Regions from separate parts of the Marinobacter sp. Arc7-DN-1 genome, predicted to be linked through region 1. Evidence: riboswitches for the same ligand, from Rfam matches in the RefSeq annotation. Region 1 holds a riboswitch; each other region holds the start of a gene.
The links. Region 1 has a riboswitch for cobalamin ahead of D0851_RS13750 (TonB-dependent receptor plug domain-containing protein). Riboswitches for the same ligand answer to the same signal wherever they lie in the genome.
Positions count from the first base shown of each region.

Region 2: linked by a shared signal. The riboswitch ahead of D0851_RS12690 (ribonucleoside-diphosphate reductase subunit alpha) and the one ahead of D0851_RS13750 (TonB-dependent receptor plug domain-containing protein) in region 1 are both predicted to bind cobalamin.
Region 3: linked by a shared signal. The riboswitch ahead of D0851_RS08310 (ribonucleoside triphosphate reductase) and the one ahead of D0851_RS13750 (TonB-dependent receptor plug domain-containing protein) in region 1 are both predicted to bind cobalamin.

Region 1 covers NZ_CP031848.1:2,923,899-2,934,182, forward strand. Annotated here, with positions in the region: gene D0851_RS13715 (aldehyde dehydrogenase family protein) at 1-1,029, shown strand, start outside; gene D0851_RS13720 (QsdR family transcriptional regulator) at 1,172-1,753, opposite strand; gene D0851_RS13725 (response regulator transcription factor) at 1,915-2,616, shown strand; gene D0851_RS13730 (sensor histidine kinase) at 2,619-4,103, shown strand; gene msrB (peptide-methionine (R)-S-oxide reductase MsrB) at 4,198-5,382, shown strand; gene D0851_RS13740 (3'-5' exonuclease) at 5,459-6,187, opposite strand; gene D0851_RS13745 (putative nucleotidyltransferase substrate binding domain-containing protein) at 6,180-8,054, opposite strand; cobalamin riboswitch at 8,176-8,399, shown strand; gene D0851_RS13750 (TonB-dependent receptor plug domain-containing protein) at 8,535-10,284, shown strand, end outside.
Region 2 covers NZ_CP031848.1:2,695,601-2,705,884, reverse strand. Annotated here, with positions in the region: gene D0851_RS12690 (ribonucleoside-diphosphate reductase subunit alpha) at 1-2,058, opposite strand, end outside; cobalamin riboswitch at 2,200-2,409, opposite strand; gene D0851_RS12685 (DUF3047 domain-containing protein) at 2,637-3,257, shown strand; gene D0851_RS12680 (substrate-binding periplasmic protein) at 3,281-4,117, opposite strand; gene nhaB (sodium/proton antiporter NhaB) at 4,210-5,715, opposite strand; partial or broken gene D0851_RS12670 (acyl-CoA dehydrogenase family protein) at 5,987-6,217, opposite strand; gene glmS (glutamine--fructose-6-phosphate transaminase (isomerizing)) at 6,413-8,245, opposite strand; gene glmU (bifunctional UDP-N-acetylglucosamine diphosphorylase/glucosamine-1-phosphate N-acetyltransferase GlmU) at 8,276-9,640, opposite strand; gene D0851_RS12655 (F0F1 ATP synthase subunit epsilon) at 9,790-10,212, opposite strand; gene atpD (F0F1 ATP synthase subunit beta) at 10,260-10,284, opposite strand, start outside.
Region 3 covers NZ_CP031848.1:1,746,227-1,756,510, reverse strand. Annotated here, with positions in the region: gene D0851_RS08320 (4Fe-4S binding protein) at 1-520, shown strand, start outside; gene D0851_RS08315 (iron transporter) at 593-1,126, shown strand; cobalamin riboswitch at 1,287-1,490, shown strand; partial or broken gene D0851_RS08310 (ribonucleoside triphosphate reductase) at 1,638-3,350, shown strand; gene nrdD (anaerobic ribonucleoside-triphosphate reductase) at 3,440-3,586, shown strand; gene D0851_RS08300 (anaerobic ribonucleoside-triphosphate reductase activating protein) at 3,588-4,292, shown strand; gene D0851_RS08295 (DUF488 domain-containing protein) at 4,328-4,690, shown strand; gene D0851_RS08290 (methyl-accepting chemotaxis protein) at 4,807-5,916, shown strand; gene D0851_RS08285 (cytochrome P450) at 5,900-7,063, opposite strand; gene D0851_RS08280 (succinate dehydrogenase iron-sulfur subunit) at 7,183-7,896, opposite strand; gene D0851_RS08275 (hypothetical protein) at 8,040-8,219, shown strand; gene D0851_RS08270 (hypothetical protein) at 8,236-8,457, shown strand; gene D0851_RS20185 (hypothetical protein) at 8,502-8,675, opposite strand; gene D0851_RS08265 (hemerythrin domain-containing protein) at 8,742-9,413, opposite strand; gene norR (nitric oxide reductase transcriptional regulator NorR) at 9,527-10,284, shown strand, end outside.

The DNA.
Region 1 (10,284 bases):
GAAGTGCAGTACGCGCCGGTGGGTGTGGTGGGCTGTATCACCCCCTGGAACTATCCCCTGCACCAGGTGATCCTGAAAGTCGTACCTGCGATTGCGGCCGGTTGCACGGTGGTGCTCAAGCCGTCGGAAGTTGCACCCCAGACCGCTTATATTCTCGCCGAGATCCTGGACGGTACCGACCTGCCCAAGGGTGTCTTCAACATGGTGTGTGGTCTGGGACAGACCGTCGGCGACACTCTGATAAAGCATCCGGATGTGCGCATGGTGTCCTTCACCGGCTCCACCCGGACCGGGCATCAGATAGGCCACGCTGCCGCGGAGGATTTCAAGCGGATTGCCCTGGAGATGGGGGGTAAGTCCGCCTCGGTCATCCTTCCGGACGCCGACCTGGCCGCAGCGGTCAAGGGCACCGTGAACAACTGCCTGCTGAATTCGGGTCAGACCTGCACCGCACTGACCCGCATGCTGGTGCCGGCCGACAAGCACGACGAAGCCTGCGAACTGGCCGCTGCTGCTGTGGCGAAAATGACCCCCGGCAACCCGCTGGAAGAAACCACCCGTCTTGGCCCACTGGCTTCCGCGCAGCAGCGTGACAAGGTGATCGATTACATCAAGTTGGGCATCGAGGACGGCGCCACACTGATTGCCGGCGGTCCGGAAGCCCCGGAAGGGTGTGATAAAGGCTACTTTGTGAAGGCCACGGTCTTCGGCGACGTGAAACCTGACAGCCGCATTGCCCAGGAGGAAATCTTCGGGCCGGTGTTGTGCGTCATTCCCTACAAGGATGAGACGGACGCCATTAGAATCGCCAATGGTACCCGCTATGGTCTCTCCGGAGCCGTATGGTCCGCGGATGCCGGCAAGGCGAAGACAATTGCCGGCAAACTGCGCACCGGCCAGGTATTCGTCAACGGTGGCGCGTTCAACACCATGGCGCCGTTTGGCGGCTTCGGGCATTCGGGCATCGGCCGCGAGTTTGGTAAGTGGGGGCTTGAAGAGTTCCTGGAAGTTCGGTCGCTGCAGCTATAGTACGAACATGGGGTCAGATGAAAGCCTTCATCTGACCCCGCCCTCAGCCGACCAGCCTGCAAATTCACGCGAACATGGGGTCCGAACATGGGGTCAGATGAAAGCTTTCATCTGACCCCGCCTTCACGACCAGCTCCCGACGTCAGGCCTTCCCTCCAAGCAAAATCCGCACAGCCGTACAGGCATCCTCCAGCTCCTCATCCCGGGGGTCGCGGCCGCCGATTATGTCGCTGTACAAGCAGGATTCCGCCAGCCGCACCATGAAGTAGGACAGGCTGTCGATATTCATCGGCGGGTTGATATGCCCGGCCGCCACCTGCTCCTTCAGCATCCGGGTGTTGGCTTCCACCGTGCGGGTGTGCAGGACAGACTGGGAAGATGTCAGGATTTTCAGGGCGTACTCAGGGTCCTGATTGATGAAGCGCCGAAGCGGCTCAAAGTGCAGGATGGTGGAGTTGGTGCGGCGGTAAACGCCGACAATAAAATCCACGCCGTCACCGGGTGTTTTTTCCAGCGCTTCCAACCGCAGAGGATCGTAGAGGGACCAGAGAACCTCTCCGATCAGCAGGTCCTTGTTGCCGACCCAGCGGAACAGGGTGGCCCGGCCAATTCCGAGTTCGTCAGACAGAGATGCCAGGTGAATGCGCTCACCCTTGAGCCACATGCGCCGTGCCCGCTTGAACGCATCCGCGGGTGTCGCCCTGCTTATGGTTTTGTCTGCCACTGGAACCTCGTGCCGTAATTTCGATTCATTCTAACGACTAAACATGGAGGCCGCTATGCAGGCCCGGAAACGGGGCTGTGATGGTTTTGTGAACTTTTCAGCCTACACTCCCCTTTGAATAGCAGTGAAAGCCACCGGTGGTTACAACGAGTCCGGAGATCATGACAAGAACCGTACTGATTATTGAGGACAACCCCGGCATCGGAGAGCTGGTCCGCATGCAGGTATCGGACCTGGGTATGAAGGCGGTCCTGATGGATCGGGGCGACACCGGTCTGGAGCGTTTCCGTGAGGGCGGCATCGATCTGGTGATTCTGGATCTGATGCTGCCCGGGCTGGATGGTCTGGCGGTGTGCCGGGAGATCCGGGCCGAAGGTGGCTACGTGCCGGTGCTGATGCTGACGGCCAAAAGTACCGAGCTCGACCGTGTTCTGGGGCTTGAAATGGGGGCGGATGATTACCTCACCAAGCCGTTCAGCGTGGCTGAGCTGTCGGCCCGCATCAAGGCGCTCTTTCGGCGTGTGGACGCCCTTTCCTCCCATCGTGCTTCCGACAATGACGCCCGAGAAATCGAAGTCGACGGGCTGCGTATCGACCCTGTCCGCAGACGGGTCTTTATGCAGGCGGTGGAAGTGGAACTCACCGCCCGGGAGTTCGATCTGCTCTGGCACTTTGCCAGCCATCGGGGCCGGGTGTTCAGCCGGGCGCAACTGCTGGATGCGGTCTGGGGCTACAACCACGAAGGCTACGAGCATACCGTGAATACCCATATCAACCGCCTGCGCAACAAGATTGAAACTGATCCCGCCGCCCCCCGGTATGTGCAGACCGTTTGGGGCGTTGGGTACCGGTTCATGGATTAATCATGGCTCTGTCGGTGTTCCGAACGCTCTATGCCCGGCTGGCAATTGGCCTGTTCCTTCTGCTGTTGGTGGTGGGGGGGCTGTTTACCTTCCTGAGCCTGGCCTCGGTCCGGGAGTATTCCGCGGCGGTGAGCCATCAGCTCAATCGCGATCTGGCCCGTAACCTGGTGTCAGATCGCAACCTGGTTACCGACGGCAAGCTCAACCGGGATGCCCTCAGGCAGTTGTTCGAACTGTACATGACCATCAATCCAAGCATTGAGATTTACCTGTTGGACAGGGAGGGGCAGATCCTTTCCTATTCCGCCGACCCGGACAAGATCAAGCGTAACCGGGTTTCCCTGGAACCGATCCGGACCCTTTTGGAAAATCCGGAGGCCTACCCGCTGCCCGGTGACGACCCCCGCAGCCATGACCGGCACAAGGTGTTCTCGGTAACGCCTGTCCCTTCCGCAGAGGATCCCACCGGCTACCTGTATGTGGTGCTTCGGGGAGAGGAATACGATCTGGCCGAAAGCATGGTGCACAGCGACCGGTTACTGCAGATGGGGGCCGGAGCTCTGGCGGTGAGCCTGGTTGTCGGACTGCTTGCGGGCCTGGTGTTTTTCCGCCTGCTGACCCGTCGGTTGTCCCGACTGACCGAGCGGGTTGAGGCCTTTGAGAGCGGCATGTCTCCTGAACGAACGCCCGCAGTCGACGGTAAAGGCGACGATATCGATTACCTGACCGCCAGGTTTGACCAGATGGCGGGGCGCATTGCCGCGCAACTGGACCAGTTGAAAGACAAGGACGCCCAGCGCCGCCAACTGGTAGCCCAGGTGTCTCACGACCTGCGCACCCCCCTGGCGTCGATCCAGGGCTACATTGAGGCGTTACGCCTTAAGCAGGATACCCTGAGTGGCGATGAGCGCGCCCGGTTTCTCGATGTGGCACTGGCGGAAACTCACCGGCTCGGACGCCTGGTGGAAGAACTGTTTGAGCTGGCAGCCCTGGATGCCCGGGAAAAGCAGCCCACACCCGAGCCGTTCGTGGTTGCCGAACTGCTGCACGATGTGGTGCAGAAACACCGGCCCGAAGCCGAACACGCCGGCGTGTCCCTGTCCATTGTCGAGGTTGCTCCTGTGCGGGTTCTGGCCGACATCGCCATGACCGAGCGGGTACTGGATAACCTGATAGGAAATGCCATCAACCATTCGCCCAGGGCCAGCGAGATCACCCTTGGCGTCGCCGCCAGGGAGCATGGCGCGGAGATTACCGTGGCTGATGCCGGCCCCGGTATTGACGCGGCCGATATGGATCACCTGTTCGAACCTTTCTATCAGGCCCCTGGCTCCTCTCGCATCGGCCACGCCGGGCTCGGCCTGGCCATTGCCCAGCGGATGGTATCCCTGCAGCAGGGCCGGCTCTCGGTCCGCAGTGACACCGGCGCTGTTTTCTCTGTCTGGCTTCCGCTGGCGGATGAGCCAGAGGGTGCCGCCGGTAAATAATCCACGATGTTATGGATTCGTGACAACTACCGAACGCTTTCGTGAATCCGGGGCGGTACGCTGTCGGCATGGAATCACGTAGAGGAGAGTTATCATGAAACGCACGATTACGGGTATGTTGGCCGCCTTGGCGCTGGTGTCTTTCGGTGGCCTGTTTGCGGCTTACGCGACCGCTGACAAGCAGGATCGCAAAGACACAGAATTCGCACCGGATGATCCCGGGCTGGCGGTGGCCACCTTTGCCGGCGGCTGTTTCTGGTGTGTCGAGGCCGGTTACGAAAAGATCCCCGGCGTGGTCGAGGCGGTCTCGGGTTACGCCGGTGGCGATGAACAGAATCCCACCTACCAGCAGGTCTCGTCTGGCCGCACTGGCCACACCGAAGCAGTCCAGGTGTATTACGACCCGGAGAAAATGACCTACGAAGGTCTGCTGGCCGGGCTGTGGCGGATGATGAATCCGACCGACATCAAGGGTCAGTTTGTGGACCGGGGTCGGCAGTACCGCCCGGCGATCTTCTACCACAACGATGAGCAGAAGCGCCTGGCGGAGGCGGCCAGGCAGGCGCTTGAGGCATCAGGTATCTACGACAACCCGGTGCTGATTGAAATTGTGCCGTTGAAAACCTTTTATCCGGCAGAGAAGTACCACCAGGACTATTACAAGAAAAATCCGATTCGCTATAACTTCTACACCTTCAATTCAGGCCGTTATCAGTTTATCGAGAAGGTGTATGGTGAAGACTACGAACTGGACTTTTCCCGATTCAGGCCGGCAGCCATGGCGACCGGCGAGGCGGACCCGGGCTTTGATCGCCAGAGCTTTGTGAAGCCTGATCAGAAAACCCTGAAACAGCGGCTGACCGATAGGCAGTATGAGGTCACCCAGGAAGACGGCACCGAACCGGCATTCAATAACCCGTACTGGGACAACAAGCGGGCGGGCCTGTATGTGGATATTGTCTCAGGTGAGCCCCTGTTCTCCTCCCGGGACAAATACACATCCGGCACCGGCTGGCCCAGCTTTACCCGTCCCATCACGCCGGATGCGGTGGTTGAGCGGGATGACAGCTCATTCTTCACGAGCCGGACGGAAATTCGCAGCCGCTACGCGGACTCCCACCTGGGCCATGTGTTCAACGATGGCCCGGCCCCCACGGGACTGCGCTATTGCATGAATTCCGCTGCCATGAAGTTCATTCCCCTGGAGGACATGGCTTCGGCGGGTTATGGCGAATGGATCAACGAGGTCCAACCCAAGGCCGATATGGCCAGTCAGTAGCCGGGCCGGACGCCCAGGCGGCGGGATTGGGGCATCTGGGAAGGTTGGATTGGCGCAGCGTAATCCGACAATAAGGCTACAGCCAGAGATCGCCAATCGCCGTTTGCCGGCTGAAGTGATGCAACACCTGGGCCTGCAACAACTCCGCCGTGGCAATGGCATCGATCAGCGCGTTGTGGGCCGCGTAATGGGGCAGCCCATAACGCAGCCTGCTGTCCGCTAACCTGATCGATACCGGACATTTCCCCAGGAATCGCTGCCACATGGTAGGTTGGCGGTTCGGGTGCAGGTGGGCCTCAATGGCCATGGTGTCGAGGACCGGAAAGCGGATGCCTTCACCAAGCCGCCACTTCAGCGCCACATCCAGGAACGGTCGTTCGATATTCCGGTAGTGGACAACAGGGACACGGCCACTCAGGCAGGCAAACAGATCCTCAAGAATGTCTTCCAGATCCGGTGCCTTGTCGATATCGCTGTGGGTGATGCCGTGGATGGCAATGGAGGTCTGGTGCAGGGGCAGTTTCGGGCGCACGATCCAGTGCCTGGCCTCGGCCAACCGGATCCCGTCCAGCGTGAAGGGCACCAGACCGATACTGACAATCGAGTTCTGGTTGGCATCGAGGCCTGTGGTCTCAAAGTCGACAGCCACCAACGGAACCTCTGACAGCGGCGTATCGGGCGATACGCATCCGCTCTCGTAAAAAGCTTTCAGAAGCGGTGACTTACTCTGGTCGGCCATGGCCTGATACTGCTCCGGCCATGGCAGGCTGGTGAGGGAGTGTTCAGCCCGCGAGTCATCAGACATTGCGGGTCACCTGGGTGTTGTACCGGAATTTCAGGAATTTCTGGGCATTACTGACCACCTGGAAGGCATCCTTGAGGTGGCTGCGCTCAAAGGGTGACAGGTCTTCCGGCCGGACATTGTTGTCCGGCTCCCGCCCCGCCTCAATGGCCAGGGCCTGGTGTCGTATCCGGACAATCGAAATGAATTCCAGGGCGTCCCGAAGGTTGCCGAGATCATCGTCCAGCAGCAGCTTGGTATTGCCGATGGCTTTCAGCCGCTCGAAGGAATTCTGGGCCCGGGAGCCGCAGGCCAGGGCGTGGACCCGGATCAGGTCCGACAGCGGAGCGGTGCCCCGGCGTTTGAGGTTGAAGGTTTTCTGCTGTTTGCCGTCCTCTTCCAGCACAAAGGTGCGGAAAAAGCCGATGGGCGGTGTCCGGTTCAGGGCGTTGCGGGCCAGGAGTGACAGGAACCGCTGGCTGTTGCTGGCCTTGTCGGCCACCAGGGTTTTCAGCTGCTCGGCAAATTCGGTCTGGCCATAGATGCCGTCCAGATCGAAGAAGATGTTGCTGTTGAGCAGGGCCTGGGCCTTCGGGTTGTCAATCCAGTCGGTGAAGTAGCCTTTCCACACCCGCAGCGGCTGCCGCCACTTCTGGTTGGTGGCCATGATATCGCCGGTGCAGTAGGTGTATCCGCATTCGGCCAGTCCGTCACTGACAAATTTCGCCAGCGCCAGGAAATACTCATCGTGCTGTTCGGGAACAAACCCGTCGTCCAGGATCATGGCGTTGTCCTGGTCCGTCACTACCAGTTGCTCATCACGGGCCATGGAACCCAGGGCCATGAAACAGTAGGGAACCGGGGGCGGGCCGAGTTTTTCCTCGCCCAGCTCAAGCAGCCTCTGGGTAAAGCTGCGCCCGATTCCGGCCATGGCACTGCCGATCATGTGGGAATTGGCGTCTTCGTTTACCATCCGCACGAAACTGTCGCGCACATCCCGGCTGATCTTCCTCAGGCCTTTAACATCCTGCTGATGGTAGATATTGCTGACCAGGTAAAGGCTGCTCTGGCTCTCGTATTTCACAATGTCGGACAGGGCGATCACGCCCCGCACCTCGTCCCGATCCATCACGGGGAGGTGGTGCACATTGTTGTGAAGCATGGTGAGCATGGCTTCGAAGATGAAGGCGTTCGAGCGGATGGTGATCAGGTCCTCCGACATGATGTCACTGATGGGTGTCTCCGAGGGCAGGGCTTCGCTGAGCGCACGGGTGCGAAGGTCGCGGTCGGTAATAATGCCCTTTAGCAACGGCTTTTCACCTTCCTCGTCCATCAGTAGCAGGGCGGAAACGCCATTGTCCGTCATGATCCGGGCGGCTTCCTGGAGCCGGACCGTGCAGGGCGCCGAGACCGGTTCCCGGGCAATCAGGCGGGTGACTTTTGAGGTCATCAGTTGGTTCGACTTTTCCCGCCGGGAAAGGGCGGATCGCAGGCGGCTGCGGTCCTCGATTTCCACGAAATCGGCAAAATTCTCATCGTTTTCCCACAGGTAGTGGAAGGTTTCACCGGGGATCTTGTAGATCAGCGTGTCTTCGAGGGCCTTCGCCGGAAACCGCACCTTCTTGCGCATCAGCAGGCCAAACTGGCCGAATATCTCTCCTTCGCCGATCCGGTTATACAGCTCGCCGGTGCGCCGATAGATCTCCACGGCCCCGCTGCGCACATAGCAAAGCCAGGTGTTCTGCTCACCGAACTCCAGGATCTGGGTGCCGGCCTTGAAATACACCACCTCAATGCCGCCAACCACCCTGTCGAGCAGCTCCTCGGGCAGCTCGTCAAACGGCGGGTACTGCGCCATGTGATTGCGGATGTCGATAAGCTCGGCCTGCATAAAACTCCCTGTTTTGACGGAGGAAAATCAATCTGAGATAAGCAATATAGCAGTGGTAGGAAGCAGCGGCCATGTCGACATTTGACGGATCTCATTGACCGCTTTCGTCGGTGTTGCTAGCCTTCCGGTACTTTTTTCAGGTGTCCGTCGCACAGCGCGACGGGTGAAACGGGAAATCGGTGAGCCTGGCATTGCCAGCGCAAGTCCGATGCTGCCCCCGCAACGGTAAGCAGGATAACGGCAATCTGATGCGCCACTGTGTCGTCATGGCATGGGAAGGTGATTGCCCGGGAACCTCGGTTCCGCCTGCCAGCCCGGAGACCGGCCTGGAAAAACACCCGATGTTGCGGTGGGCGACCTGGGTGGGTGATAGTCCGGTTCCGCTTTCCTGCCACCCGATGACCGCCCGCCCCCTGCTTTCCCGTTCCGCAACAAAACCCAGATTCCTGCGCGGGTGCGCGCGGTGCGGAGCCACGAATAATGACTGTGAAACCTTCCTTCCCTGCCCTGGTGACGGCAACGTCGCTGTTAACCCTGCCTGTCCTTGCGTTGGGCCAGAATGACAATGACACCGAAGCCCTTGATCCGATCATCGTCACGGCAACCCTTGGTCCGAAAACCGTGGGTGAAAGCCTGTCGTCGGTGACGGTCATCGAAAAAGACGACATCCGTCGCCAGCAACCAGCCGAATTCCGGGATCTGCTGGACGCCCAGCCAGGTGTTAATGTGGTTTCCGATGGCAGCTATGGCAAGACCACCAGCGTATTCCTGCGCGGTGCCGGCAGTTCCGGTACGGTTCTGCTGCTGGACGGTATCCGCCTGCGCTCAGCCACCGCCGGCATCCCGCCCTGGCAGTTCCTGCCGCCGGAGCTGATGGAGCGGGTCGAGCTTGTACGCGGTGCGAAAAGCTCCCTGTATGGGGCGGATGCGGTGGGCGGTGTTATCCAGGCGTTTACCCTCGAGCCAGAAGCGGGCCGCCAGGGCTGGGCGGAACTGTCCGGTGGCTCCCACGAGACGCTTGAAACCACGGCCGGCGTGGCCGGAAGGGAAGGGCAGTCGGCGTTTCTGGCCGGCGGGGTTTATTCCGATACCGAGGGCACTAGCTTGCGGGCCGGTGGCGAGGATAAGGGGTTTCGCAATGCCGGCGGGCTGGCAAAGATCAGCCACGAGTTTCGCCAGGGCGGCGGTGCCGGGCTGACGGTGTTCCAGTCCGAGGGCAATACCGAGTTTGAAGGTGGTGATACCGATTTCCTGATCCGTGCCATGGGGCTGTATCTGGAGGCGGTTGCCAGTGACTACTGGCGCACCCGGATTCAGTTCTCAGAGGCCAGGGATGAACAGGACACCTTCGGGAGTTTTCCGAGCACCTTCGACACCCTGTCCCGCTCTGCGCGCTGGGAAAACACGTTGACTGCCGGCGTCCACGAACTGGTTCTTGGCTCGGAGGTGGTGATCGACGAAGTGGACGGCAGTAGCGACTTCCTCGAAAACAGCCGGTCGAACAGCGCGGTATTTGGTCAGGGACGCCTGAACTTCGATGCGACAGACCTGATGCTCAGCCTTCGCCTTGATGACAACGAAGCCTACGGCAAGGATGAGACGGGGGGTGTGGCCCTTGGCCACCAACTGGACCGGGCCCATCGTTTGCGCCTCAGCTATGCCACTTCGTTCCGGGCTCCAACCTTCAATGATCTTTATCTGACAGTACCATTCTACACCGGTAATCCCGACCTTGATGCGGAAGAAGGCCAGATGATCGAGGCCGGTTTTACGGGGCGTTATGACCACTGGTACTGGGACATTGCGCTCTATCAGAACGATGTGAAAGACCTCATTACCTTTGTCTCTGACCCGGTAACGTTTGAGGGCACAATGGAAAACGTAGAGACGGCCCGGATCCGCGGTATCGAAGTTTCCTCGGGTATTGAAACCGCGGACTGGAACCTGGCAGCAGCCGTAACCTACGCGGACACCGAAAATCGGGATAGCGGTGCCCGCCTGCCGCGCCGTGCCGAAAAGAATGTGCGTCTCGACGTTGATCGCCTGTTTGCGCAATGGTCTGTCGGTGCCAGCTTCATCGCCGAGAGTGACCGCTATAATGATGCAGCCAACACCAGCCTTCTGCCCGGGTACGGCACAGTCGATATAAGAACAGCCTGGAACTTTCAGCCGGGCTGGTCGGCGTCACTCAAGGTCGACAATCTGCTGGACCGCCGCTATGCCACCAGTC
Region 2 (10,284 bases), 230 kb from region 1:
ACCCGCCAGCGTGGCCGAGGCGCGGATGGCGAAGTAGCTGAGCTGTTCCATGGCGACATCGGCAAACTCCACTGCCTCGGGGCTGGAGTATGGCAGGCCCAGCTGGTAGAGCGCGTCCTGAAAACCCATCAGGCCAAGACCCACCGGGCGGTGCCTGAGGTTGGAATTGCGGGCCTGGGGTACGGCGTAGTAGTTGATGTCGATGACGTTATCGAGCATGCGCACGGCGGTGGTCACGGTGCGCTCCAGTCGCTGCACATCCAGCTCGCCGTTGGCGATGTGGGCGGCCAGGTTCACCGAGCCCAGATTGCACACGGCAATTTCATCAGCGCTGGTGTTCAGGGTGATTTCCGTGCACAGATTGGAGCTATGCACCACGCCCCGGTGCTGCTGGGGTGAACGCAGGTTGCAGGGGTCCTTGAAGGTGATCCAGGGGTGGCCAGTCTCGAACAGCACAGTGAGCATCTTGCGCCACAGTTGTTTGGCCGGGGTCTTCCTGAACAGGTTGATCTTGCCCTGCTCCGCCAGTGCCTCGTAATACTCATAGCGTTCACGGAAAGCATTGCCGTAAAGATCGTGCAGATCGGACACATCGCTGGGGGAGAACAGCGTCCAGTCGCGGTCTTCGCGCATGCGTTCGATCAGCAGGTCCGGTACCCAGTTGGCGGTGTTCATATCGTGGGTGCGGCGGCGTTCATCACCGGTGTTCTTGCGCAGCTCCAGGAATTCCTCAATGTCCAGGTGCCAGCTTTCCAGATAGGCGCACACCGCGCCCTTGCGCTTGCCGCCCTGGTTCACCGCCACGGCGGTGTCGTTCACCACTTTCAGGAAGGGCACCACGCCCTGGCTCTGACCGTTGGTGCCCTTGATGTGAGCGCCCAGCGCCCGCACCGGTGTCCAGTCGTTGCCCAGACCGCCGGCCCATTTGGAGAGCAGGGCGTTGTCGCGGATGGCGCCGTAGATGTCTTCGAGGTCGTCGCCGACAGTCGTCAGGTAGCAGGAAGACAGCTGGGAATGGCGGGTGCCGCTGTTGAACAGCGTCGGTGTGGAAGCCATGTAATCGAAACTGGACAGCAGCTTGTAGAACTCGATGGCGCGCGCATTCGGATCGTCTTCACGCAGGGCAAGGCCCATGGCCACCCGCATGAAGAATACCTGCGGCAGCTCAAGCCGGGCCTTGTTCCAGTGCAGGAAATACCGGTCGTACAGGGTTTGCAAACCAAGGAAACCGAACTGCAGGTCCCGCTCCGGTTTCAGGGCCGCGCCCAGGCGCTCCAGATCGTAGGCCGCCAGCGCTTCGTCCAGAAGCTCATAGCGAATACCGGCCTCAATGAATGCCGAGAGTGCCTGCGGGTAGATTTCCGCCAGCGGCCGGCTGATGGGCAGGTTCAGGGCGGCGGCATTCTCCAGTCTCAGCTGTTCCAGCAGCAAACGCGCAGTAACTACGCTGTAATCCGGCTCCTGCTCGATCCGGCTGCGGGCGGTCATGATCAGCGCGGAGAGTACGTCTTCCTCGGCGATGCCGTCATAAAGATTGGTGAGTGCATCGTCCACCAGGGAATCGCCATCAATGCCTTCGAGCCCGGTCGCCGCCTGCTCCACCTGGAGCTTCATCAGGCCAAGATCGAGGGCGGCGATCTCGCCGCTGGTTTTCTTCACGGTCAGGTGCGGGTGGGCCTCCACCGGGGCATGGCGGGCACGCTCGCGGGCGTGCTCTTCCCGATACAGCACATACGCCCTGGCCACTTTCTGTTCCTCGGCCCGCATCAGGGCCAGTTCCACCTGGTCCTGGATGTCTTCGATGTGCACTTTACCGCCGGCTTTCAGGCGCCGGCCAATGGCGTGGATAACCTGTTCGGTGACCCGGTGCACAGCATCGTTAATACGGGCAGAACCGGCGGCTTTGTCCCCTTCCACGGCCAGAAACGCCTTGGTGACGGCGACGCTGATCTTGGACAGATCAAAGCCAACGAGGGTGCCGTTGCGTTTGATGACCTGCAGGGATTGGGTATCGGCGTGTGAGGTTGACCGGGGTTCGGCCAGGGCAGAGGCGGACATGCTTTGTTCTCCTGAATACGCGTTGAGTTCCATAACCTTCGCGTAGGCAGGGGATCTGAGCAGCAGCACCGTAGGATTAGCGAATGCGTAATCCGACCTACGAGCCTGGCCTGGGTCCGATCTGCTCACCTTGAAACGCGAAGGTGCAGTGTTCTCCCAGGCAGGTCTTCGGACTCAGGGGCGTGAATCGTTCGATTCAGCCTTGCGTGGCGACTTCCCGGCTTGCGCCAGTGTCTGTGATGCCACGCTCGTTCCCCAATACCGCTGCGCGTCAGTTCCGGAGTCTCACCGGATTCCCGATACCAGGATGTAGGGATTGATCAGGCGCCAACCATGTTGGTTATGCGATGGTCACTACATATGGTATTTTGCCAAGGATGGAGACACTATATACAGGTAGCTTTTACAGAACAAGGCACTTTCCGGTAAAACATCTGTCTGCCTTCTTACTGTCTGAGCAGAGGAAAACCGTCATGCATTTAACCGGGTATTGCAAAACCTGGGCTCTGAGCCTCGTTTGTTTGTTGGCGTTTTCCCAGGCCGGTGCGCAGGAAGCAATCCTGACTCCGTTTTCTGAAATGCAGTCCCTTAACGACGGCTGGGAGCCTCTGGAGTTTCCCAAAATCGACCAGCTCACCCGCTATGAGTTGGTAACAGAGGATGGAGAACAGGTGGTGAAGGCCACCACCAGGGGCGGAGCTTCCGGCCTGATTGCCCGGGTGAATCTGGAACCGTCCGACTCGCTGGTTCTGCAATGGCGCTGGAAAGTCTCAAACGTTTTTGAACAGGGTGATGCCCGGGAAAAGTCGGGGGATGACTACCCCGCCCGAATCTATGTCGCCTTTGAATTTCAGCCTGAGAAGGCCGGCTTTTTCGAACGTGCCAAACGCAAAACCGTGGAGGTGCTGTTCGGAGAAACCCTACCGGGCAATGCCCTGAACTACATCTGGGCCAACACCTTGCCAGAGGGTGAGTTCGTGCCCAACCCCTACACGGAGAAGACCGTGATGGTCGCCGTCAATTCCGGCTCAAAACAGGTCGGTGAATGGGTCACGATTGAACGGGATATCATGGCCGATTATCGAAAGGCCTTTGGCGAGGCACCGCCACCGGTGGTGGGCATTGCCATCATGTCGGATTCGGACAACACCGGCGAAACCGCAACAGCCTGGTACGGTGATATCGTGCTCAATCCCTGATATATCCCTGTGCAAAGGGCCGTTTACCGAAGTTCCTCGGGGAACCCTGGTATCACATAACCTCCGGTAATTTCACGCACCGGGGGCACTTCGCCCTTCTCCACCAGTCGCAGGTAGGCATCATCAAAGTCGTCCCGCAGCAACGCTGCACGGGGATGTGCAAGCGAGAAAATCCACGCGGCATTGCGGGTGCGCACTTCCGATTCCCGGATAACACTATCCGAAGGCTCTGTCAGGATTTCCTGAACCGGTTGCCGGTAATCCAGGAGATAGTCACCCCGCTTGCGCTTCAGCATATCAACGGCCGATCGGTGGTTCGGCGCTTCGGTTACCCGTATGCCACCGTTCTGTTCCAGCCAGGCCAAAAGACCACCGTAGGTGTAGCCGCCAATCACGATCACCCGTTTGCCTTGAAGCAGATCAAAATGATCAAGGGCCGGGGTGCCTTCACGGTACCAGGCACTCAGTTGCACAGCCAACGGGCTGACCCAGCTCTCCAGGACATCGTCCACCAGGCGTGGAACCTCGGTCACACCGGGCCAGACATCGATCCTTCCGTTGCTCAGGTAAAGATACGTGCGACTCAGCGGCAAGTAGACAAATTCCGGCTTGTAGCCCGCCTCAACCGCCACTTTACGGGTAAGTTCGATGAAGCTGCCTGCCGGTGCGCCGTCGTCGGTTTGATAGGTAATGGGCGGAAACTCGACATAAGCCACGCGAAGGGTTTTTGCGCCCGGGCCAGACTGGGCGGTGGCGCTTGTTGATAACAGAGCGGCTACCAACAGGATAACGAGCCGGGCGACATGAAAGAGCCCGGGCGTCAGGAAGACAAACAAGTGAAGTGAAAAGCTGCTGCGCATGGAATCCGGAAATGTCGGGTCTGTTTAAGCAAAGATTAACAGACCCGACCAAATCTACACTGACACTGCCCGCAAAAAAACCGGGAAGATTGTCAAATATAGTTAATTACCATGTACAGGCCGACTCCGCCCATCACCAGTGTGTAGGGAAACGCCATGATGACCATCTTGCCATAGGATAAACGCACCAGCGGAGCAATGGCGGATGTCAGCAGAAACAGGAACGCGGCCTGGCCATTCGGTGTAGCAACACTTGGTAGATTGGTGCCTGTGTTGATGGCAACCGCCAGCTTCTGGAAGTGCTCATAGCTGATAGCACCGGCATCCAGGGCCTGCTTGACCTCACTGATGTAAACCGTCGCTACAAACACGTTATCGCTGATCATCGAGAGAATGCCGTTGGCGATGAAGAACATGCCGGGCTGCTGGTTGGCCGGCAACGAGAGCACGTAATCAATGATCGGCTTGAACAGGTGCTGTTCGTGAATTACAGCCACCACGGCGAAGAAAACCACCAGCAGAGAGGTGAAAGGCAGCGATTCCTGGAACGCCCTGCCGATCTGGTGCTCGTCGGTAACGCCGGTAAACGAGGTAATCAGGATAATCACCAGCAAGCCAATCAGGCCCACCTCGGCCAGATGAAACGCCAGCCCCACCACCAGGATCAGCGCGGCCAGGGCCTGAACCCACAGGGCGGCCTGGTCTGCCTTGGTCCGTTTGGCGCGCTCGTTATCGGCAAACTCCTCCAGCACCCGGCGAACGGGTTTTGGCAGCCGTCCGCCGTAACCAAACCAGCGCAGCTTCTCCAGGGCCCAGCAGGTGAACAGACCCGCCGCCAGTACCGGCAAACTGACCGGCGCCACGCGCAGGAAGAAGGTCGCAAAATCCCAGCCCACCACTTTCGCGATCAGCAGGTTCTGGGGCTCGCCCACCATGGTCGCCACGCCACCCAAGGCGGTGCCGATGGCACCATGCATCAGCAGGCTGCGCAGGAAAGCGCGGAAATTTTCCAGGTCCTCCCGGTGCAGCTCGATCACTTCTTCGTCGCTGTTGGCATTGTGGTCGGCGTGTTGATAGCCCTTGCCGGAAGCCACCTTGTGATAAACAGCATAGAAACCCACGGCGACCGAGATAATAACGGCGGTTACCGTCAAGGCATCCAGAAAAGCCGACAACAACGCGGCCGCACCGCAAAACAGCAGCGACAGCGCCGATTTGGACCGCACACCCACCAGGATCTGGGTGAAGGTCACCAGCAACAGCTCCTTCATGAAATAGATCCCCGCCACCATGAACATCAGCAACAGGATCACCGGGAAGTTGGTCAGCACCTCCAGATACACTGCATCCGGGTTAGTCAGCCCGATCAGCAGGGCCTCCACAGCCAGCAGGCCACCGGGCAACAGCGGATAGCACTTCAGGGCCATGGCCAGAGTGAAGATGAACTCGGCAATCAAAAGCCAGCCCGCCGCTCCGGGCCCAAGCACATACATCACAATCGGGTTGGCAATGAGAAACAGCAGGATCACCTGCTTGTACCAGACAGGCGCCTTGCCAAGGAAGTTGTAGGTAAAGCCGGAGATAACAGTCGTGGGCATTGCGAAAATCTTCTGAGAGAACGGGTTGTCGGTATTGTGTGGCAGAGCGTCGACATCTTCCTTGATATTTATGTACCGGGGTATGGTCCAAAGGTACATTGTTTGACCGTATTTGGTCTTAATAACAACAAGAAGGTGAGGTGGGTCTAACCACTACGGATTTTTTTCGTAATATTACTTAACTAAAGTAATAAGAGCGACCGCATTTTAACCGATTCCCGGCGCAATGCGGTCGCTTTGCGAAAAAAATAACAAAATAACAAAACTGGTGTCAGAAGAACGCCTGGATCCCGGTCTGGGCCCGGCCCAGAATCAGGGCATGGACATCGTGGGTGCCCTCATAGGTGTTCACCACCTCCAGATTCACCAGATGACGTGCCACACCGTATTCATCGCTGATACCGTTGCCACCGAGCATGTCCCGGGCCAGGCGGGCAACATCCAGAGCCTTGCCACAGGAGTTGCGCTTCATGATCGAGGTAATCTCTACGGCAGCGGCGCCCAACGCACCCCAAGAAATACCATAGCGGGCAATCATACCGCCCGGATCGGAACCGTGATCCGGCTCAGTCAGACCGAAACGAGTGTTTTGACGATGTTTCCACAGGGAGGCTTCTCAAGGAATGCTCTGAGGAGGCCGCGGATCTGCCCGACTGACGCGTCGGGAGTTGGCTCCTCTTGCCTGACCAATGGCGGTTTATTCTACCGTCACACTTTTGGCCAGATTTCGAGGCTGGTCCACATCCGTGCCCTTGAGCACCGCCACATGATAGGACAGCAGCTGCAGCGGAACCGTATAAACGATCGGGGCAGTAATCGGATGCACTGAAGGAAGCTGCATCACATGGATGCCCTCTTCCGGCTTCACGTCCGCCTTTTTATCGGCAAACACGAATAACTCACCACCCCGGGCGCGGACTTCTTCCAGGTTGGATTTGAGCTTTTCCACCAGGTCGTTGTTCGGCGCTACGGTGACGACCGGCATCTCACTGTCTACCAGAGCCAGGGGGCCATGCTTGAGCTCACCGGCCGGGTAGGCCTCGGCGTGGATGTAGGAAATTTCCTTCAGCTTCAGGGCACCTTCCAGGGCAACCGGGAACTGGGAACCACGACCCAGGAAAAGGCTGTGGTGTTTGTCCATAAACGCCTTGGACATCTCGGCAATCTCGCCATCCAGGGCCAGCACATCACTCACCTGGCCGGGCAGCAGGTGGATCGCCTCCACGATCTCTGTCTCCTGGTCTTCAGGCAGGCCGTTGTGGCGGGCCAGTGCCAGGGTAAAGATCAGCAATGCCGTCAGCTGGGTGGTGAAGGCCTTGGTGGAGGCAACGCCGATTTCCGGCCCGGCCTGGGTCATGATCACCAGGTCCGATTCCCGCACCAGGGAACTGCCGGGTACGTTGCAGATCGCCAGGGCGGCACGGAAACCGGCTTTCTTGGCCTGACGCAGGGCGGCCAGGGTGTCGGCGGTCTCACCGGACTGGGAAATGCACAGGAACAGGGTGTCCTGCTGGATCACATGCTTGCGGTAGCGGAACTCGGAAGCCACCTCTACAGAGCAGGGCACGCCGGCCAACTCCTCAATCCAGTAGCGGGCCACCATTCCGGCGTGGTAGCTGGTGCCGCAGGCAATGATCTGGACATGACGAACGTTTTCGAGCAGATTCGCCGCATCGGTACCCAGGGCCTGTTCCAGTACCCGGGTGTTGGTTACCCGGCCTTCCATGGTGGCCTTGATGACCCTGGGCTGCTCGTAGATTTCCTTGAGCATGAAGTGGCGGTATTCGCCCTTGTCGGCGGAATCGGCGCCGTGCTCGAATCGGGTAATCTCCCGCTCCACGCTCTGCCCGTCCCGATCAAGGATGGCACTACCATCCTTGCGGATATCAGCAATGTCCCCCTCTTCGAGGAACATGAACCGGTCGGTGACCGGCAGCAGAGCCAGCTGATCGGAGGCAATAAAGTTCTCGCCGATACCGACACCGATCACCAGGGGACTGCCTTCGCGGCATACCACGAGATGATCAGGCTCATCCCCGTGGACCACTGCCAGGGCATAGGCGCCGCGGAGGCGAGCGATGGCCGCCCGGACCGAGTCCTGGAGGTTACCCAGGGAACGGTAGTTCTTTTCGATCAGGTGCGCGATCACTTCGGTATCGGTTTGCGAGGTGAACTCAAAACCCTCGGCACGCAGCTCTTCGCGAAGTTCCTGATAGTTCTCGATAATGCCGTTATGGACGATGGCCAGGCGGTCACCCGACATGTGCGGGTGGGCATTGAGCTGGGACGGCTCGCCATGGGTGGCCCAGCGGGTGTGGGCAATGCCCAGATGGCCCGCGAGGGGGTTGGCTTTCATGGCGTCTGCCAGTGAGGCGACCTTGCCCACTTCCCGAGCGCGCTGGACGCCGTGGTCACCACCGATCACGGCCATACCGGCGGAGTCGTATCCCCGGTATTCCAGGCGGCGCAGACCCTCAAGAAGGATGCCCTGAACGTCCCGTTCCGAAACCGCGCCTACAATTCCACACATACTGTTCTACCTGTCTGTTGATCGTTTGAGTCAGTGTTTCTTCGGCTTTTCCCAGCCGGAGATATTCCGCTGGCGGCCACGGGCCACGGCCAGTTCGCTGTCCGCCACATCCCGGGTAATGGTGGACCCGGCTCCGATGGTGGCGTCTGCCGCGACCGTCACCGGCGCTACCAGGGAGGTATTGGAACCCACAAAAACGCCGTCACCGATCACGGTCCGGTACTTGTTCACACCATCATAATTACAGGTGATGGTTCCTGCACCCACATTCACATTACGGCCCAGTGAGGCATCGCCCACGTAGCTCAAGTGGTTGATCTTGCTGCCCTCGCCGACCACGGCCTTTTTGGTTTCAACGAAATTTCCCACCTTGGTGTTGGCGGCCAGTTCAGTGCCGGGACGAATACGGGCAAATGGCCCGACCTGGGCGTTGGCACCGATCGTAGCACCTTCAATCACGCTGTTGGCCCTGATTTCAGCGCCCTCAGCGATGGTGGCATCCTTGATCACACAGCCGGGCCCGATCGACACGTTGCTGCCCAATGTGACCCTGCCCTCAAAAACCACATTCACATCAATCCACAGATCGTTGCCGATGGTCAGCTCTCCGCGCACATCAACCCGCGCCGGATCAGCCAAAGTGGCGCCTTCGGCCATCAACCGGTCTGCCTCCCTACGCTGGAACCAGCGCTCGAGTTCAGCCAGCTGAAGGCGGTTGTTGACGCCCTGTACCTCGTAGGGGTCCTTGGGCTGGGAAACCGAAACGTTCAGGCCCTGCTCCACCGCCATGGCAATAATATCGGTCAGGTAGTACTCGCCCTGGGCATTGCTGTTGGACAGCGCCGGCAGCCAGGTTTTCAGATGCTTCGCCGAAACCGCAAGAATGCCTGTGTTGACCTCGCGGATCTGTTGCTGTTCCGGCGAAGCGTCTTTCTGCTCCACGATGGACTGCACCGCGCCATTGGCATCGCGGACAATGCGGCCGTAACCATGGGGATTGTCCATGGTCACCGTCAGAAGCCCAAGGGTGTTGTCATCCAGGGTGCCAACCAGTGCGTCCAGGGTATCGTGACGGGTAAGCGGGACATCGCCATAAAGCACCAGAACCCTGGCCTCGTCCGGAAGATCGGGCAGGGCCTGGGCAACGGCGTGGCCGGTACCCAGCTGCTCACTCTGGGTCACCCAGTTCACCGAGGCCCCGGTGGTGGTTTCCCTAACCCTGTCGGCACCATGCCCGATCACAGTGTGAATCTTTTCGGCGCCCAGCTGTTTGGCCGTGGCAATCACATGATGAAGCATGGGGCGACCGGCCACCGGGTGGAGAACCTTGGGCAGGGCGGATTTCATTCTGGAACCCTGGCCAGCGGCCAGAATGACAACGTGTAACGGGCTCATGGAATGGTCAGGCTCCCGGTGTATGGAATGTCTTGAATCGGAAAATAAAAAAACCGCACCCCTCGGGACCGGAGGCCCAACGCCGGGCGTTGGTCTTCCAGCCGCTCAGGATGCGGCTTCGGTGTTCGGCACACCCGAAACAGAAATGCTTAGCGCATTTTGTTACGCAGCTGCTGGATGGTGCGAAGCTGGGCAACAGCCTCGGCCAGCTCTGCAGCGGCACGGGAGTACTCGAATTCACCGGTCTTGTTGGCAAGTGCTTTCTCGGCTTCTTTCTGAGCCTCAAGTGCGGCTGCTTCGTCCACATCCTTTGCACGAACCGCAGTATCCGCCAACAAAGTGACCAGATTGGGCTGGACCTCCAGATATCCGCCGGACACGTAAAGAATCTCTTCTTCACCGCCCTGCTTGATGATCCGAATGGGACCCGGCTTCAGCTCGGTCAGCAGCGGGGTGTGACCCGGGGCAATACCCAGGTCACCTTCAGAGCCCGCAGCGATCAGCATTTCAACCAATCCGGAATAGATCTTTGTTTCGGCACTTACCACATCACAATGCACGGTCATACCCATGTCAGTTGCCTCTTTGATCGATCCGGAAACAAGTGCTTCGGCTCAGATTAACTCTTTGCCTTGCTCTTCATT
Region 3 (10,284 bases), 1.2 Mb from region 1:
AGTGGCAGGTACCTGGTTTATCGAACAGGGCCAGTACTGGATTGGTAAGCCTGGGCCGGCCTGGCTGATGAGTGTGCATCCGGAGCGCCGGGAAGTCTTTCGCTGGCTCGATTTCTTCATGATCGCCGGCACCATGGTCGCGGTCATGGCATTGTCTGCTCTGGTGCTGAGTGTGGCATGTCTGGCGAGTGCCGGGCTGGCCAGGTTGCAGGGCGGTACCGCAAGCCTGTTTCAGGCCTTCGTCCAGATTGGTTACAGCCAGGCCCCCGTGGCGCTGATGGCTCTGATGATCGGCCTCGCCACCGAGCTGTTCACCCCCTTTCTGCGCCTGGGTATGACCGCCGTGCAGGTCAGTAATGCGAAAGCCGCAATGATTTTTCTCGGCTGGGTCTGGAGTGTTTGGCTGGCCTGGCGAATTCTGCAGGGCCTGGGTGTTGGCCGTGGCCGCTGGCTGGCGCTGTTACCGAGTGCGGCGGGCAGCAGTGCCATGGCTGCCGCCTGGTGGATGGCGGTGCTCTGAGATCTACCGCATTCCGGCAAGTTCCCGATCAAAAAAGAAGATGTGAAACCACCCTAAAAGAGGAGTAAGGCTATGAAAACAAGCACTCGCGCATTCACTGCTGCTGCCATGTTGACCGGCAGCCTGGTGCTTGCCGGCCACGCTATTGCTGGCGAAGTGGTGGTCGGTGAGCCCGTAGAGAAGCATGGCATGGAAATCGGCGCGGTGTACCTGCAGCCGGTGATGATGACACCGGAACTGCCGGGCATGGGTGAAAAGGATATCCATCTGGAAGCGGATATCGCCGCACTGCCTGGTAACAATAACGGTGCCGGTGCCTGGGTTCCTTATCTGGGAATTACCTTCACGCTGACCAAAGATGGTTCGGATTGGTCCAGAACCGGCGCTTTCATGCCGATGGTGGCCTCTGATGGACCGCACTACGGTGCCAACATCAAGCTGGACGGCCCGGGCAAATACCATGTGGTTTATCACATTGATCCGCCCCCCTATCAGGGATTTTATCGCCATAAGGACAAAGAAACCGGTGTCGGCAAATGGTGGGTTCCGTTCGATGTGGAGTGGGATTTTGCCTACGTGGGTACCGGCAAGAAAGGTGGTTACTGATTAATTGAAGGCCTCCAGCCAGCTTGTCCGTTACCGGGCTGGCTGGTGTTGCCGCCGCCTTTCCTCTGTTTCCCAATCCCTCGCTCATTCTCTCCCTTTGTTCGATTTTTAAGAAGTAAACGAGATAAATTTTCTTGGTTGAATTTTTCTGCATTAATATATATAGTAATTGTGTCCTGGTAAGCCACAATATGTTGTGTTTGTGGCAAGGAATCCGGTGAGACTCCGGAACTGACGCGCAGCGGTATTGGGGAACAACCGTGGCATGATGACACTGGCGCAAGCCGGGAAGTCGCCACGCAAGGCCGAACCGGAAGGTTCACGCCCCTGAGTCCGAAGACCTGCCAGGGCAACATGCACTGCACCTTCGCGACTCAGGGTGAACAGTTGGTCAAGCCCCGGGTCTGGTTGCCCGTGTGTGATCTCCTGTATACGCGAAGGTTCTACAGACCTGATGCGATTCCAGGAGGAGCACATGCCCGCCACGACCACCTCAGAAGCTGCCGATCCATCCTTGCTGGATATCTCGGCCACCGTTAGTGAATACCTTCATCGCAGCGACTGGCGGGTAAACGCCAACGCCAATCAGGGCTACTCCCTCGGCGGTCTGATTCTGAATACCGCCGGCAAGGTGATTGCCAACTACTGGCTGAACGAGGTTTACACCCCGGAAATCGGCCAGGCCCACCGTGATGCCGATCTGCACATTCATGACCTCGATATGCTCAGTGGTTACTGTGCCGGCTGGTCCTTGCGAACTCTGCTGCATGAGGGGCTCAACGGTGTGCCGGGCAAAGTGGAAGCCGGGCCTCCCAGGCACTTGTCCAGCGCCATCGGCCAGATGGTGAACTTTCTCGGCACCCTGCAAAACGAATGGGCAGGGGCCCAAGCCTTCAGCTCCTTCGACACCTACCTTGCGCCGTATATCCGTAAGGACAACCTGAGCTATGAAGCGGTTCGCCAGTGTGTCCAGGAGTTTGTCTACAACCTGAACGTACCCTCCCGCTGGGGCACCCAGACTCCCTTCACCAACATCACCCTGGACTGGGTGTGCCCGGAAGACCTGCGTGGACAGATCCCGGTGATTGCCGGTGTGGAAATGCCCTTCAGTTATGGCGACCTGCAGGCCGAAATGGACATTATCAACCAGGCCTATATTGAAGTGATGACCGCTGGTGACAGCATGGGCCGGGTATTCACCTTTCCCATTCCCACTTACAACATCACCCGGGATTTTGACTGGGAGTCGGACAATGCCCTGCGACTGTTTGAAATGACCGCCCGCTACGGCCTGCCGTATTTTCAGAACTTCCTGAATTCAGACCTGGAGCCCAACATGGTCCGTTCCATGTGCTGTCGCCTGCAGCTGGACCTGCGCGAGCTGCTCAAACGCGGTAATGGCCTGTTCGGTTCCGCCGAGCAAACCGGCTCTCTGGGTGTCGTTACCGTAAACTGCGCTCGCCTTGGATATCTCTACAAGGGGCAAAAGAGCGCGCTGCTTGCCCGGTTGGATAAGCTGATGGGCCTGGCCCGGGATAGCCTGGAAACCAAGCGCAGGGTGATTGACCAGTTGATGGCAGAGGGTCTGTTCCCTTACACCAAACGCTACCTGGGGACCCTGAGAAACCACTTCTCCACCATTGGGGTGAATGGATTGAACGAGATGGTCCGCAATTACACGGATGACCGGGAAGACATCACCAGCGAGTCAGGCCGGGCGCTTGCTCTGGACGTTCTTGACCACGTTCGCGAACGCATGAAGGCCTACCAGAAAGAAACCGGCAACCTCTACAACCTGGAGGCCACGCCAGCCGAAGGCACCACCTACCGGTTTGCCAGGGAGGACCAGAAACGTTTTACCGGTATCCTGCAGGCAGGCATACCCGATGCTTCCTACTACACCAATTCCAGTCAGCTCCCAGTGGGTTATACGGATGACCCCTTCGAGGCTCTGGACCTTCAGGATGAGCTGCAAACCCGCTACACCGGTGGCACCGTACTACATCTGTATATGCGCGAGCGCGTCATCGATGCTGCCACCTGCGGTCGGTTTGTACAACGGGTGCTGGAGAATTACCGATTGCCGTATATCACAGTAACGCCCACCTTCTCGGTTTGCCCAGTGCACGGTTACCTCAATGGCGAGCACAAATTCTGTCCGAAATGCGATGAACTGCTGATGGCAGAGCAAGCGTTACCCCAGAAGCCAGAGGCTGTGGCCTGATTTCCGGGGCAGGGCTCCGGTAAAACCGGGGGTGGCTGCTGCAACAGCCACCCCCGGAACTTTCCCAAGACGAGTAAAAGGAGATTAGCATGGAAAACCAGAAGCTTGCCGATGACAGCCAACGCCAGCGTTGTGAAGTATGGACACGGGTAATGGGTTATCACCGCCCGGTGTCTGCCTTCAACAAGGGCAAGCAGTCCGAACACCGTGAACGCACTCACTTCCGGGAGCGTTGAAATGACCGCGGATAACCTGGTGATCGGGGGCATGGCTGCCTTCTCCACCGTCGATTATCCACAACACCTGGCGGCAACCCTGTTTCTTCAGGGTTGCCCCTGGCGTTGCCATTATTGCCATAACCCTCACCTCATACCACTGAAGACCGATGATGAGAAAGTTACCTGGCAGCAGGTAAAGCATCATCTTGAGGGCCGGCAAGGCTTGCTGGATGCGGTGGTGTTCAGCGGTGGCGAACCGACCATCCAGAAAGCCCTGCTGCCCGCCCTTAAGCAGACCCGCGAGATGAGTTTTCGCAACGGCCTGCATACCGGAGCCCCCCACCTTGACCTGCTAAAACCACTCCTGCCCTGGCTGGACTGGGTAGGGCTGGATATCAAAGCCATGCCTTCTGACTACGAAGCAGTAACCACGAGTCGCTACTCCGGCCCGGAAAGCTGGGCCGCTATTGAGGCGTTGCAAAAAGCCAATGTGGATTTTGAGTGCCGGATGACCTGGCATGGCGGGTTGCATGGTCCGGAGCAGATTATGGGGGTGGGTCAGTGCCTGGCTGACCGCGGTGTTGATAGATTTGCCGTACAGGTCGCTCGCAGCGATCAGATGCTGAATGAGCAGATCGGCACTGGGTGCATATCCCGAAATGATAGAGACACGGTCAGGCTGGCCCTCACCCCGATTTTTGCAAGCATGGAACTCCGGGAGTAGGCTCGGGGATATTACGTTCACATAACGAGGGAACAATGGACATCCGGCTGAAACGTGCCTACGAGGCCCCCGCACGCTCAGACGGTCCGCGAGTGCTTGTGGATCGTATTTGGCCTCGAGGGGTTGCCAAAGAAGATGCCGACATTGCCCACTGGTTGAAAGGGCTGGCACCGTCCACCGGGCTACGGAAGTGGTTCGGCCACGATTCGGATAAATGGCCAGAATTCCGGGAACGATACCTCAGGGAGTTGGCCACGGATGAGGCCGGGGAGGAGCTTGAGAAACTCAAAAACCTGCTTGAAGAGCACAACCGCATTACTCTGGTGTTTGCGGCGAAAGATACCGGGCATAACAATGCGGTAGCGCTGCGGGACTTCATTCTGAATAATCAACTTTGAAGCAGGCGCCGCGCCACTGGTCTTGCTGGTGGTTGTTACAAATCCGTACAGTTGCCTCCAAAAAGATGGATATAATATGCATTAAATATGTATTAAATTAAGAAGCTGGAGTTTTTATGACTTTTTGGCCGTCCACAAAGCGCGCAGAGTTGCTTGAAGGGGAGTTGTCGGCATTGAAGGAGGCCTACGGACAGATCAGTGAGCAGAAGAGGGTGCTTGAGAGCCGTCTGGAGGCAGAAACCGATGCTCTGGAGCAAACCCAGGCTGAGCTCAAGCTCAGTCACCGACTGATGTCTGGCCTCGGTCAGTTTGGCTCATCCCTTTCCGAGCTCAAGGGGTCTTTCAGTGAGTTATCGGATCTGCTGGGCTCTCGTAGAAGTGAAGCTTTGAAAACCCGGGATGAATCCAGTCGGGTGCGAGATGGTATGGCGCTATTGATACAGCAACTGGGCGGCGCCCGGGAGCGAGTGCTCAATTCCGCTGGCCAGATTGAGGCGCTGGAATCGGAAACCGGCAGTATTAATACACTAGTGGATGTGATTGATGGAGTCTCTGATCAGACCTCTCTGCTGGCTTTAAACGCCAGTATCGAAGCCGCCCGTGCCGGCGAGCATGGCCGGGGGTTCAGTGTAGTGGCTACCGAAGTGCGTAATCTTGCGTTCCGGGCCGGAGAAGCCACCCGGGAAATTGACGATGCCATCAGCCGGATTCGTGCCAAGACCACCTCGGTTTCAGCCGCCAGTAAGGCCAGCAGTGAAGAAATGGAAAAACTGGCGGCAGAGGCGGAATCGGCACGGGATCGCCTGCTGTCTCTGATCGACCTGGCTGACACGTCGTCAACTGCTTTAGGTAATGCTGCTCTGTTGTCAGAAATTGAACTGGCGAATCTTGAAGAGCTGGAAATCAAACTGACAGTCTACCAGGTTCTGGCCGGGCTTTCGGACAGGCGGGCCGACAGCCTGCCATCCGAAAGCGAATGCCGCCTGGGGCAGTGGTACTATCAGGGGGATGGCAATGAGCAATACGCCGGCCGGATGGATTTCCGGGCTATTGAAGAGCCTCACCGGCTGGTGCATGTTTATGCTATTGAAGCCGTGAAAGCACACCATGAAAACCGGCCCGAAGATGCACTGCAGGCGCTGGAGGCCATGGAGACCAACAATCTTGATGTTATGACGCGGCTGCGCCGGTTGGTGTCGGGTGCAGCCCTTATCGCTTTTCAATGAGCATCGGTAGGTAACTGAAGCCTCCGGTCGGGAAAACGGCCCGCTCAGGCTGCTTGCCGGGGGCAGGTTTCAGGGTGTCGACACTGGAAAGAAATTCCTCCACCAGAACCCTGAGCTCCATCCTTGCCAGAGGTGCCCCCGGGCAAACGTGAACGCCGGCGCCGTAAAGCAGATTCTGGTCGCGGTTCTTCTGTGGGCAAAATGCATCCGGGTCGCCGAAGACCTTTTCGTCACGGTTGGCGGACGCCCACAGGATGGTGATTTTCTCGCCTGCCGGAATCCTTCTTCCGCCAATCTCCACGTCCCGGGTTGTGACCCGGCGGTTAGACATCAGTGGCGCATCCGTACGAAGTATTTCATCAATAGCGTCCGACAACGCGCCGGTATCGTTGGCGAGGCTCTGTCTCAGATCCGGATGTTCAGCCAGGTAACTCAGGAGAATCGATACGCTGGAGCTGATTGTGCCCAGTTCACCGACAGTCCAGTTCCGCAGCAGGCTGGTGAGCTCTCCATCGGTCATGGGGCGACCATTGACGGCTTCTTCCATAAGCGAGGTTGTGACGTCTCTTGGGGCATTGGCTCCGGCCTGGCGCCGGGTTTCCAGCAAGTCGTGAATATAGCCGTCAAACTCATGGGCAACTTCAGCCATTGCCTGCCGGTCACGGGCCAGGGTGGCCCGGTGGTTTTTTAGTACCCATTCGCGGAGTGGTTCATGGAGAGAATCAGGCCAGCCCATAAAAGCGCACTGTATCTGCAGGGCAAAGGCTCTGCTGAACTTTTCCACGACATCGAACGGCTGGCCGTCGGGCAAACTATTGATGAGGTTGCGGGCAATGTTGCGACAGGTTGGCTCGAATTCGCTCATTGCCTGTTGCGAGAAGTAGGGCTCGATTACCTGTCGATAGGGCGTGTGTTCAGGCGGGTCCATGCCATTGGGGACCGAAAGATGGTTAGATGCGGCACTGCTGAAGGTTTGGTGATCTTCCAGCACTCGCATTACATCGCCATGCCTGAATAGCGTCCAGTGCTGGTAATCACTCCAGGCGACCGGGCACTGGGCGCGCATGGCATCGTAGGCCCGTATCTGGTCCCTTAGAACCTCATCCGTTCGGGGGTTCCAGTCAGGCTTGCGGGGATCGTCTGCCATTGCTCATCCTCGGGAAGAAACATGTCCCGTCAGACTATCAGAGGGCCGGGTTTTCTTCTTGAAGATAGATCAATTGGTGTCTGGTTAAATTTCCCGAATCAACCCGTTGTCATGGGTGATCAGACCTGTTCGCGAAGCAGCATGGTCTTGATATGACCGATGGCCTTCATGGGATTGAGCCCCTTGGGACAGTAAGCCGTGCAGTTGCCAATGCCTCGGCAGCGAAACACGCTGAACGGATCTTCGAGCTTTTTCAGTCGCTCACTCGTAGCTGTATCCCGTGAATCCACCAAAAACCGGTACGCCTGCAGTAATCCGGATGGCCCGATGTACTTTTCCGGGTTCCACCACCAGGAGGGGCAGGCGGAGGTGCAGCAGGCACAGAGAATGCACTCGTATAGCCCATCCAGCTTTGCGCGGTCCTCCGGGCTCTGCAGCCTTTCGATTGCAGGATCAGGAGTATCGTTGATCAGCCAGGGCTGAACACGTTCGTACTGTTTGAAGAACAGTGACTGGTCTACCACCAGATCCCGGATAACCGGCATACCCGGTAACGGCCGGACCTCCAGAATATCCTTCTTCCCGAGGGCATCCTCTACCCGGGTTATGCAGCCCAGGCCATTGCGACCATTGATGTTGAGCCCGTCCGAACCGCAAACACCTTCCCGGCAGGAACGACGAAAAGACAGTGTTGGATCACGGGTTTTGAGGTGTTCCAGGACATCGAGAACCATGCGGTTGCGAAATTCACCGTCAACGTCGATGTCCTGATTGTAGGGGGCGTTGTCCTGTTCCGGGTTGTAACGATACAGGCGAACGGTAAAGACCGACATTCTGCTACCCTCCTGGAATTTCATACATTCTCTGTATGGGTTTAAGGTTAGGTTAGCAATGGCCAACCCGCCAACACCTTACTTCAGGGGGTTATGGGCAATATCCCGTTCTTTGCCTGGGGGCAGATTTCTCCGGACAGCGGATGAACCGGCTGTACCGTGAGAACATTGATGTCGACACGGTTCTGGCCGAGCTGCGGCCCCTGTTCCGGGCGTACCGGGAGCAGCGTGAAGCCGGGGAACACTTCGGTGATTTTCTGGTGCGCAGCGGGATGGTTGAAGCGGAGCGTACACCGACTATGCTACATGAAGCCCTGAAATAACAATGGGAGGCGGGCCATGGATACGCCGGAAAGCCGGGAGTGGGAGCGACTGGCGTTTGTCGAGGGCCGGGACGGTGTGGCAACCGCCGCGGCTTTTGCAAAGCAGGGTATCGGTCAGTACGAGTCTGCCGTCCGGGAGGCGGACTCCGGTGGCAACCAGTACGGTGCGGCCTACCGGGAAAGTCTGCTGGCATCGATCCGGGTGTATCGGGAGTACCTGCTGCAACATGGGCCCTGATCTGACCGGGGTTCATGTTGCGGGTAGATGTTGATGATGCACGACTAATACATCTCCAGCCGGCCAATATCCCTGGACTGCAGCCGGGCTTCGGCCTGCTGGTTGGCCGCCAACTCCCGGAACAGCTCTTCTGCCTCCCGGGCGTTCTGCGCCAGCTTGGACCGTAACTCGTAGATGTCTGTCAGGGTCTTGTGAGCCTGCAGGGTATTCTTCAGCACCTCGTGAATAGCTGGCCGGGAGATTGTTTACTCATGCGCATTTGCTCCTAACGTATAAATCTACCCTCAGAACTGAAACCTCGGGAATAACACTTCTCTTTCCAGATACATCTGCTCGGACAACCGGAAATCCAGCGCTTTCAACTCCCGGTAAAACCGCTGCCAGGACCGGCAGGCGGACTCCGGAGCCCGGTAGTTCCGGGTCATCTGACGCAGCTTGTCCAGTTGCCGTTTGATGAGGGAGTGCTCTTCGTTCATTTGAGCGATTGGCGTGTCCGGGTTCGGTGGCTGGTCATGCTCCATCCGCTTCAGAACGTAGGCATTCTCCCGCTCAATGTGGTCGGTGAGCGTGTGCTCCAGCTTTTTGATGGCCAGTGTGATGCCCTTTGGGACGTCAGGGTTCGCCCTGTGCACTGCCTCGATCTTGCGGGCGAGCCGGTGAATTTCTGGCAGTTTCGCCATATGCCCGGCATCGTAGCCCCGTAATATGAGCTCCAGCAGCACATCTGTGTCCAGCTCCTCAATCGGTGACTTTTCCATCACCGTATCAAACAGTTCCTGACACAACCGCTTCGGCTCGACATCGGCAATGGATGCGACGATGTCGACGGTTGTCAGGCGGTGGGCCTCAATTTCCGGCACGTACTTTCGGAATACGTCCAGGGTCTGGGGGCACCGGCTGACCAACTGGCCGACGGTGGTTTCACTGCAGCTGCCTAGAATATCCTGATAGTTCATTGCTGATCCTCCTCTCTTACTTTAAGATATATATAGAATACATTTTAATTAGTGTCAAGAATTGTTCTCATTTTCTCGGCGCATCAACAGGGGCATAAGTTTGGAGGGTGAAAATGATTGATGCATTACTGGATATCGCAGTCGATCTGACAAAAGACCTGTCTGCGCAGGATCGTTACCAGCGGCTGCTGGGCGCCGTGCGCAGGGTTCTGCCATGTGATGCATCCGTGCTGCTCAAGTATGAAAATGACCTCTTGGTGCCGGTCGCGATAGACGGCCTGTCGACCGACACACTGGGGCGGCGGTTTGATCCTCGCCAGCACCCCCGCTTCCAGCAGATCATCGCATCGGAGCAACCGGTGCGCTTTCCCGCCGATTCCGAGTTGCCTGACCCCTATGACGGTCTGGTGTTGGGGCACGAAGGCAACCTGGAAGTTCACGCTTGCATGGGTTGTGCCCTTTATGTTGATCAACAGCTGCTTGGAATTCTGACGCTGGATGGCTTGACGCCGGGCATGTTCGATGGCGTCGATGATCAGACCATGTCAGCATTTTCTGCCCTGGCGGCGGCTGCCATGCGCTCGGCTCTGCTGATCGAATGGCTGGAGCAGCAGGCCAGACATAAAAACCTGCTGGCGCAGGAACTGGTTAGTGAGGCGCTGAAACGGGATGGCGGAGAACTCATTGGTAAAAGCGCTGAAATGCAGCACCTCAACAAAGAGCTCGAATTGGTAGCGGCCTCGGATTTGTCTGTCCTGATTGGTGGTGAGACCGGCGTTGGCAAAGAGCTGGTAGCCCGGACCATTCACCTGTTGTCATCGCGGTTGGACCAGCCGCTGGTTCATATCAACTGCGCGGCGCTGCCGGAGTC